DNA from 3 places in the Enterobacter sp. 186315 genome. Region 1 is predicted to be linked to each of the others. Evidence: predicted binding sites of a transcription regulator. Region 1 holds the regulator's gene; each other region holds the start of a gene.
The links. Region 1 encodes CRP, which controls carbon source genes, mostly activating them, when cyclic AMP is high. Its sites were predicted from a motif close to ATGTGANNNNNNTCACAT; they were not measured.
Positions count from the first base shown of each region.

Region 2: a site for CRP is predicted at 1,416-1,433, ahead of aaeR (HTH-type transcriptional activator AaeR). Genes of this name have one in related genera too.
Region 3: a site for CRP is predicted at 1,853-1,870, ahead of focA (formate transporter FocA). Genes of this name have one in related genera too.

Region 1 covers NZ_JBPTTK010000024.1:21,967-25,248, forward strand. Annotated here, with positions in the region: gene ACSVHP_RS19925 (phosphoribulokinase) at 1-644, shown strand, start outside; gene ACSVHP_RS19930 (OsmC family protein) at 711-1,115, opposite strand; gene crp (cAMP-activated global transcriptional regulator CRP) at 1,428-2,060, shown strand; gene ACSVHP_RS19940 (YccS/YhfK family putative transporter) at 2,118-3,282, shown strand, end outside.
Region 2 covers NZ_JBPTTK010000009.1:174,247-177,528, forward strand. Annotated here, with positions in the region: gene aaeB (p-hydroxybenzoic acid efflux pump subunit AaeB) at 1-122, opposite strand, end outside; gene aaeA (p-hydroxybenzoic acid efflux pump subunit AaeA) at 128-1,060, opposite strand; gene aaeX (p-hydroxybenzoic acid efflux pump operon protein AaeX) at 1,068-1,271, opposite strand; gene aaeR (HTH-type transcriptional activator AaeR) at 1,451-2,377, shown strand; gene tldD (metalloprotease TldD) at 2,479-3,282, opposite strand, start outside.
Region 3 covers NZ_JBPTTK010000006.1:182,833-186,114, reverse strand. Annotated here, with positions in the region: gene ycaO (30S ribosomal protein S12 methylthiotransferase accessory factor YcaO) at 1-1,522, shown strand, start outside; gene focA (formate transporter FocA) at 1,929-2,786, shown strand; gene pflB (formate C-acetyltransferase) at 2,838-3,282, shown strand, end outside.

The sequences.
Region 1 (3,282 bases):
TTAGCCTGCTGGAGCAGACGTTTCGCGAGTACGGCTTAAGCGGCACTGGCCAGTCGCGCAAGTATCTGCACACCTACGATGAAGCGGTGCCCTGGAACCAGGTGCCGGGGACCTTTACCCCGTGGCAGCCGCTCCCTGAGCCGACCGACGTGCTGTTTTATGAAGGGCTGCACGGCGGCGTGGTGACCGCGCAACACGACGTGGCGCGCCATGTGGATCTGCTGGTGGGCGTGGTGCCGATTGTGAACCTGGAGTGGATCCAGAAGCTGACGCGCGATATGAGCGAGCGCGGGCACTCCCGCGAGGCGGTGATGGATTCGGTGGTGCGTTCCATGGAAGATTACATCAACTTCCTGACCCCGCAGTTCTCCCGCACCCACATCAACTTCCAGCGCGTCCCGACGGTGGACACCTCAAACCCGTTTGCCGCCAAAGGCATCCCGTCGCTGGACGAGAGCTTTGTGGTCATCCATTTCCGCAATCTGGATAACATCGATTACCCCTGGCTGCTGGCGATGCTGCAAGGCTCTTTCATTTCTCATATGAATACTTTAGTGGTTCCGGGCGGGAAAATGGGGCTGGCGATGGAGCTGATCATGACCCCGCTGGTGCAGCGGTTGATGGAAGGGAAGCAGATCGAGTGATCATTTTCCCTCTCCCTGTGGGAGAGGGCCAGGGTGAGGGCATCAACGCGCACGATGCCCAATTTGTTACGCTTCGATCACCTCAAACGAATGCGTAATTTTTACCGCTTTCTCCAGCATTAACGCCACAGAGCAGTATTTCTCCGCAGAAAGGTCAACCGCGCGCGATACCGCCGCGTCCTTGAGCGCTTTTCCGGTCACGATAAAATGCAGATTAATGTGGGTGAAATAGCGTGGAGCCTCTTCGCGACGTTCTGAAGTAAGCTTTACCTCGCAATCGGTGACGTCATGACGCCCTTTTTGCAAAATCGACACCACGTCAATCGCGCTGCAACCGCCCGCCGCCATCAGCACCATCTCCATTGGGCTTGGGGCTTTATCGCCGGAGTTGCCGTCCATCAAAATCTGGTGTCCGGAAGCGGATTCGCCCAGGAACGTTAAACCTTCAACCCATTTCACACGCGCTTGCATATTCATTAACTCCAACGTTGCATTTTTGGTGACAGATTACGCGTGCGTTACATTTCTCGCAACGGAAGGCGACATGCATCATGCTGAAGCGAGACACCAGGAGACACGCGGCAAAAGCTATGCTAAAACACTCGGGATGCTACAGTAATACATTGACGTTACACATGTATGCAGAGGACATCAAACTTTACTGGCTGCGATAATGTTACGACAGCCGACTTCCCAGGGTATGGGTAAGAATTCGATTGCAACCCCAGAGTCTGGATGCATCTTATGACTCTGGTGACAGCTTATAACAGAGGATAACAGCGCATGGTGCTTGGCAAACCGCAAACAGACCCGACACTTGAATGGTTCTTGTCTCATTGCCATATTCATAAGTATCCATCAAAGAGCACGCTGATTCACCAGGGTGAAAAAGCGGAAACGTTGTATTACATCGTTAAAGGCTCGGTGGCAGTGCTGATCAAAGATGAGGAAGGCAAAGAAATGATCCTTTCTTATCTGAACCAGGGCGATTTCATCGGTGAACTGGGCCTGTTTGAAGAAGGCCAGGAACGTAGCGCCTGGGTTCGTGCGAAAACCGCGTGTGAAGTGGCTGAAATCTCCTACAAGAAATTCCGTCAGCTGATTCAGGTTAACCCTGACATCCTGATGCGTCTCTCTTCCCAGATGGCGCGCCGTCTGCAAGTGACCTCCGAGAAAGTGGGTAACCTCGCCTTCCTGGACGTGACAGGCCGTATCGCACAGACGCTGCTGAACCTGGCGAAACAGCCAGACGCCATGACCCACCCTGACGGTATGCAAATTAAAATCACGCGTCAGGAAATTGGTCAGATCGTCGGCTGTTCTCGTGAAACGGTTGGCCGTATCCTGAAAATGCTCGAAGACCAGAACCTGATTTCCGCCCACGGTAAAACTATCGTGGTTTACGGGACCCGTTAATTCCGGTCAAACGGCGTGGCATCGCGAGGTGCCACGCCGTTTTTGTCTCTATTCCCCATGTGGCGCAGGCTGATCTATCACCCGGAAGTTAACTATGCACTGCGACAAACGCTGGTGTTATGTCTTCCCGTGGCCGTGGGGCTGATGCTCGGCCATCTGCAACAAGGTCTGCTGTTCTCCCTCGTTCCCGCCTGCTGCAACATTGCCGGTCTGGACACGCCGCACAAACGCTTTTTCAAACGCCTGATTATTGGCGGCTGCCTGTTTGCAGGCTGTAGCCTCGCCGTGCAGCTGCTGCTGGCCCGCGATATCCCGCTCCCGCTGATCTTAACCGTGCTGGCGATGACGCTCGGCGTGACGGCAGAAATTAGCTCGCTGCACGCCCGGCTGCTGCCCGCCTCGCTGATTGCCGCCATCTTCACCCTGAGCCTCGCCGGGAACATGCCGATATGGGAGCCGCTGCTGATCTACGCGCTCGGCACGCTGTGGTACGGGCTGTTTAACTGGTTCTGGTTCTGGCTGTGGCGCGAACAGCCGCTGCGCGAATCCCTGAGCCTGCTGTACGTTCAGCTTGCGGACTATTGCGAGGCGAAATATACCCTGCTCACCCAGCACGCCGATCCGGAAAAGTCGCTGCCGCCGCTGCTCACCCGCCAGCAGAAGGTGGTGGATCTCATCAGCCAGTGTTATCAGCAGCTGCATATGCTCGCCGCCAATAAAAACCAGGACTACAAGCGCCTGCTGCGCATTTTCCAGGTGGGGCTCGATCTCCAGGAGCATATCTCCGTCAGCCTTCACCATCCGCAGGAGGTGCAAAAGCTGGTGGAGCGCAGCCACGCCGAAGCGGTGATCCGCTGGAACGCCCAGACCGTTTCCGCACGCCTGCGCACGCTGGCGGACGACATTCTTTATCACCGCTACCCCACGCGTTTTAACATGGACAAACAGCTTGGCGCGCTGGAGAAAATTGCCCGTCAGCACGCGGATAACCCGGTCGGGCAGTTCGCCGCGTGGCACTTCAGCCGCATTGCGCGCGTGCTGCGCACCCAGCGTCCGCTCTATCCGCGCGATCTGATGGCCGACAAGCAAAAACGTCTGCCGCTGCTGCCCGCGCTGAAAAGCTATCTGTCCCTTAAGTCCGCCGCCCTGCGCAACGCCGCGCGGATAAGCGTGATGCTCAGCATCGCCAGCCTGATGGGGATGGCGCTGCACCTGCCTAAGC
Region 2 (3,282 bases), on a different contig from region 1:
AGCACCGCCCAGCGGGGCGTTTCAAGCTGGAAGTGAAAGCCGACGAACAGCGCCAGCACGATGGCACAGGCCAGCTTCACGGCGAAGCGGAGGTGCTGGCTGGCGATGGAAAAAATGCCCATAGCGATTAACCAAACTCGCGCAGGCGATGGGCGATTTTACGGAAGAAAGAGTCCTGGCTGGCATCACGGTCTTTTTCACCGGTGATCACCACCGTCGCCGTCGTGCCCGCTGGCCACAGGTTGCCCTGCTGCTCGTCGAGATGAATACGCACCGGCACGCGCTGGGCCAGACGCACCCACTCAAGGTTAGAGTCAACGGTCGCCATGCCTTTGGCATCGCTGGTGCTGCTGGAGTTCGTTACCCCGGCGGCCACGCTGTCGACCGTCCCTTTCAGCACGCGGTTGCTGCCAAGCGGGGTGATCTCCGCACGATAGCCCGGACGCACGCCCTCAAGCTTGGTCTCTTCCATATAGGCCAGCACGTAGAAGGAGTTTTGCTTCACCAGCGCCACGGCGGTAGAGCCACGGGTAATAAACTCGCCCGTATAGACGTTAAGGTTAGTGACCCAGCCGTCGGACGGCGCGCGGATCACGGTGCGCTCCAGATCGAGTTTCGCCAGATCGCGCGTGGCCTGGGATTTTGCCAGCTGGTGCAGCACGGTTTGCAGCACGTTGTTAGACTGGTCGATCTCTTCACGGGACATCGCCTGAATACCCAGCTGGTTTCGACGCCCTGCTTCACGACGTTTTTCCGCCGCCAGCGCCTGGTAGTAGGCGACGTCGGCATCAGCCTGCTCTAAGGCTTTCTGGTAACGCGGCTGGTCGATGGTGAACAGCACCTGATCTTTTTTTACCAGCTGGTTGTCGTGTACATTCACGGCGGTGATAAGACCGGCGACGTCGGGGGCGATCGCCACCACATCCGCGCTAAAGCGCGCGTCGCGGGTCCAGGGGGATTCGGTGTAATAAACCCAGGCTCGGAAAATAGCAATGAACGCGAGGATAACCAGTGCCATAGTGATGGCGGTGCGGGAGATTTTTCTTGTTAGCGTTTTCACATCAACCTCAGACAAACATGCGCGATATCAGGTAAAACAGGCAGCAATACAGCGCGGTATTAAACAATGCAGGATGCCAGACGAAATCGTAGATCCCGGTCGGAACCAGCACCTTGCGCACCAGCCAGAAAATCGCCAGTGATAAAAGAAGCTCAAAGAATATCGGTGGGAACGAAAGACCGAACACCACGATAACGGGAAACAGACTCATGTTGACCTTGATTAGAGAGAATGCAGGCGACAGAATTTTTCAGCACACGCCATCGCAGAAGAGCAGGAAAAGCCGGGCGAGAGGGGCATGGCCGTTATGTAATTAATAATATATTAACGTAACTGTTATGCTGTTATCTATAATATGTGATCTAAATCACTTTTAAGCCAGAGTGAACAATGGAACGTTTAAAACGTATGTCCGTCTTTGCCAAAGTGGTTGAACTTGGCTCTTTTACCGCCGCCGCGCGACAGCTTCAGATGAGCGTGTCGTCCATCAGCCAGACTGTCTCTAAACTGGAAGATGAACTCCAGGTCAAGCTGTTGAACCGCAGCACCCGCAGCATTGGGCTGACCGAAGCAGGTAAGATTTACTATCAGGGCTGTCGGCGCATGTTGCAGGAGGTGCAGGAGGTCCACGAGCAACTTTACGCGTTCAACAACACCCCTATCGGCACGCTGCGTATCGGCTGTTCTTCAACTATGGCACAAAATGTCCTCGCCGGTATGACAGCAGAAATGCTGAAAGAGTACCCCGGATTAACGGTTAACCTGGTAACGGGCATTCCCGCCCCCGACCTGATTGCCGACGGACTTGATCTGGTGATCCGCGTGGGTGCGCTGCAAGATTCCAGCCTCTTTTCCCGCCGCCTGGGCAGTATGCCGATGGTGGTCTGCGCGTCAAAAAGCTATCTCGCCCAGTACGGCGTGCCGGAAAAACCCGCCGATCTCAGCAACCACTCCTGGCTGGAGTACAGCGTTCGCCCGGACAACGAATTCGAGCTGATAGCTCCGGAAGGGCTGTCGACCAAACTGCTGCCGGAAGGCCGCTTTGTGACAAACGATCCCATGACCATCTCACGCTGGCTGGTGGCCGGTGCCGGGATCGCCTACGTGCCGCTGATGTGGGTGATCGACGAGATCAACAGCGGCGTGCTGGAGATCTTATTCCCGCGCTATCAGTCCGATCCGCGCCCGGTCTACGCCCTGTATACCGAAAAGGACAAGCTGCCGCTTAAGGTGCAGGTATGTATTAACTATCTGACCGACTATTTTGTCGAAGTGGCGGAGCTGTTCCAGGGGATGCGGGGGAGAAGGAAGGAGTAGACTTCGACATTTTTCCCTCACCCTAACCCTCTCCCACAGGGAGAGGGAACATTTTCCACCCTCTCCCTGTGGGAGAGGGCCGGGGTGAGGGAAACATAAAGTTACGCCGTGCCGCCGACCGTCAGACCTTCCACTTTCAGCGTTGGCTGACCGACACCCACCGGCAGGCTTTGGCCCTCTTTACCGCAGACGCCGACGCCGTTATCCAGCTTAAGATCGTTGCCGACCATCGAAATCTGCTGCATCGCTTCGATACCGGAACCAATCAGAGTCGCGCCCTTCACCGCTTTGGTCACTTTGCCCTTCTCAATCAGGTAGGCTTCTGAAGTCGAGAAGACAAACTTACCGGAGGTGATATCCACCTGGCCGCCGCCAAAGTTTGGCGCGAAGATACCGTAATCCACGGATTCGATAATCTCCTGCGGAGTCGATTGGCCCGGCAGCATGTAGGTGTTGGTCATGCGCGGCATCGGCAGGTGCGCATAAGATTCGCGACGACCGTTTCCGGTTGGCGCTACGCCCATCAGACGCGCGTTGAGCTTGTCCTGCATGTAGCCTTTCAGCACGCCGTTTTCGATCAGCACGTTGTACTGACCTGGCGTACCTTCATCGTCGATGGCGACAGAGCCGCGGCGATCCTGCATGGTGCCGTCGTCCACGATGGTGCAGAGTTCAGAGGAGACCAGCTGTCCCATCTGACCGCTGAACACGGAAGTGCCGCGACGGTTGAAGTCGCCTTCCAGACCATGGCCCACCGCTTCGTGCAGCAGCACGCCCGGCCAGCCTGCGCCCAGCACTACCGGCAAGGTCCCCGCCGGAGCGGCAACCGCAGACAGATTCACCAGCGCCATGCGCACGGCCTCTTTCGCCCACGCGTCCGCGCGCGGTTCACCGTCAACGTCGCC
Region 3 (3,282 bases), on a different contig from region 1:
GTCGACCAACTATTTCTTCGCCGATTTCTGGCTGGGTGACACCATCGCAAATGGCCCGTTCGTGCATTATCCGAACGAAAAATGGTTCCCACTGCCTGAAGACGACGAACTGCCGGAAGGCATTCTGGATGAGCGTCTGCGCGCGTTTTACGATGCGGACAACGAGCTGACCGCGAGTATGCTGGTTGATTTGCAGTCAGGTAATGACGAGCGCGGGATTTGTGCTCTGCCGTTTACCCGCCAGTCTGACGAGCAGACCGTCTATATTCCGATGAATATCGTGGGCAACCTGTACGTGTCTAACGGCATGTCAGCCGGTAACACCCGCAACGAAGCGCGCGTTCAGGGTCTGTCTGAAGTTTTCGAACGTCATATTAAAAACCGTATTATCGCCGAATCCATCAGCCTGCCAGAAATCCCGGCCGACGTGCTGGCGCGCTACCCTGGCGTGGTGGAATCCATCGCCAAACTGGAAGCAGAAGGTTTCCCAATTTTTGCCTACGACGGCTCGCTGGGCGGTAAATACCCGGTTATCTGCGTGGTGCTGTTCAACCCGGCTAACGGAACCTGCTTCGCCTCCTTCGGCGCGCACCCGGACTTTGGCGTGGCGCTGGAGCGTACCGTCACCGAGCTGTTACAGGGCCGCGGGCTGAAAGATCTGGACGTGTTTACCCCGCCGACGTTTGATGACGAAGAAGTGGCTGAACACGCGAACCTCGAAACCCACTTTATCGATTCCAGCGGTTTGATCTCATGGGATATGTTCAAGCAAGACGCCGACTACCCGTTCGTGGACTGGAGCTTTGCCGGAACAACCGAAGAGGAGTTCGCCACGCTGATGGCGATTTTCAACGCGGAAGATAAAGAAGTCTATATCGCCGACTACGAACACCTGAGCGTCTACGCATGCCGTATTCTGGTCCCGGGCATGTCTGATATTTATCCGGCAGAAGATTTGTGGCTGGCCAATAACAGCATGGGCGCGCATCATCGTGACACTATCCTCGCCCTGCCTGGCAGCGAGTGGGAAAAAGAAGATTATCTGAATCTGATCGCACAGCTGGACGATGAAGGCCACGATGACTTTACGCGCGTTCGTGAACTCTTAGGTCTGGCGACCGGCAAAGACAATGGCTGGTACACCCTGCGTATTGGCGAGCTGAAAGCGATGCTGGCACTGGCGGGCGGCGATCTGGATCAGGCGCTGGCGTGGACGGAATGGACGATGGAGTTCAACCAGTCGGTCTTCAGCCCGGAGCGCGCAAACTATTACCGCTGCCTGCAAACCCTGCTGCTGCTGGCACTGGAAGAAGATCGTCAGCCGCTGCAATACCTGAATGCGTTCGTGCGGATGTACGGTGCGGATGCGGTAGAAGCCGCCAGCGCGGCGCTGAGCGGTGAAGCGCCGTTCTATGGCCTTCAGGCTGTCGATAGCGATCTTAAGGCCTTCCCGGCACACCAGTCGCTGCTGAAGGCGTACGAGAAACTGCAAAAAGCAAAAGCCGCTTACTGGTCAAAATAAGCGCATACAACATTACAGACTGTAGGCGTATTCAATCGCCTGGGCTATATTACGGGGCAATTTCATTGCCCCGTTTTTTTATTTTTTTCGCAATGATTTTTAATTGTAATAATTAAGTTAATCACGGGTAAATATAATAATACTTATCCAGGTTTGACTGTTACTATTTATGATAAATACTCCATTTTAATTAACTGTTTTAAGGGAGCGCGAACAAAATAATTCAACTCTTTTCGTAACTTTTAAAATTTATTTTTATACGGATAATCAAATACTTACTCCGCATTTGCTGTAAAACCATACACATTGCGGGCCTATAAGCCAGGCGAGATATGATCTATATCAATTTCTCTTCTATAATGCTTTGTTAGTATCTCGTCGCCGACTTAATAAAGAGAGAGTTAGTGTGAAAGCTGACAACCCTTTTGATCTATTACTCCCAGCTGCGATGGCCAAAGTTGCCGAAGAAGCGGGTGTCTATAAAGCAACGAAGCACCCGATGAAAACCTTCTATCTGGCTATCACCGCGGGCGTGTTCATCTCGATTGCTTTTGTCTTCTACATCACCGCCACAACCGGTACTGCTGCAATGCCCTTCGGCATCGCGAAACTGATTGGTGGTATCTGCTTCTCACTGGGTCTGATTCTTTGCGTCATCTGCGGTGCTGACCTCTTCACCTCGACGGTGCTGATCGTTGTCGCGAAAGCCAGCGGAAGAATTACCTGGGGCCAACTGGCACGCAACTGGTTAAACGTCTACGTTGGAAACCTGGTTGGCTGTCTGCTCTTTGTTTTGTTGATGTGGCTTTCTGGCGAGTACATGACCGCCAACGGCGCCTGGGGACTCAACGTCCTGCAAACCGCCGACCACAAAATGCACCACACATTTATCGAAGCCGTCGCTCTCGGCATCCTCGCTAACCTCATGGTCTGCCTGGCTGTATGGATGAGCTACTCGGGTCGCAGCCTGATGGACAAAGCCTTAATTATGGTTCTGCCGGTTGCGATGTTTGTTGCCAGCGGCTTTGAGCACAGTATCGCGAATATGTTTATGATCCCGATGGGTATCGTCATCCGCGACTTTGCGAGCCCGGAGTTCTGGACCGCAGTTGGTTCATCCCCGGAAAGTTTCTCTCACCTGACTATCATGAACTTTATTACTGATAACCTGATCCCCGTCACTATTGGGAACATTATCGGTGGGGGTCTGCTAGTTGGGTTGACATACTGGGTCATTTATCTGCGTGGTGGCGACCATCATTGATGGTTACTTCAGGCAGAAAATAAAAAATCCACTTAAGAAGGTAGGTGTTACATGTCCGAGCTTAATGAAAAGTTAGCCACAGCCTGGGAAGGTTTTACTAAAGGTGACTGGCAGAATGAAGTAAACGTCCGTGACTTCATTCAGAAAAACTATACCCCGTATGAAGGTGACGAATCCTTCCTGGCTGGCGCAACTGACGCGACCACCAAGCTGTGGGACAGCGTAATGGAAGGCGTTAAACTGGAAAACCGCACTCACGCGCCAGTTGATTTTGACACCTCCGTTGCTTCCACCATCACTTCTCACGATGCTGGCTACATCAACAAAGCCCTTGAGAAAATCGTTGGTCTGCAAACTGAAGCACCACTGAAACGCGCGATTATCCCGTTCGGTGGTATCAAAATGGTTGAAGGTTCATGCAAAGCGTACAACCGCGAGCTGGACCCAATGCTGAAAAAAATCTTCACCGAATACCGTAAGACCCACAACCAGGGCG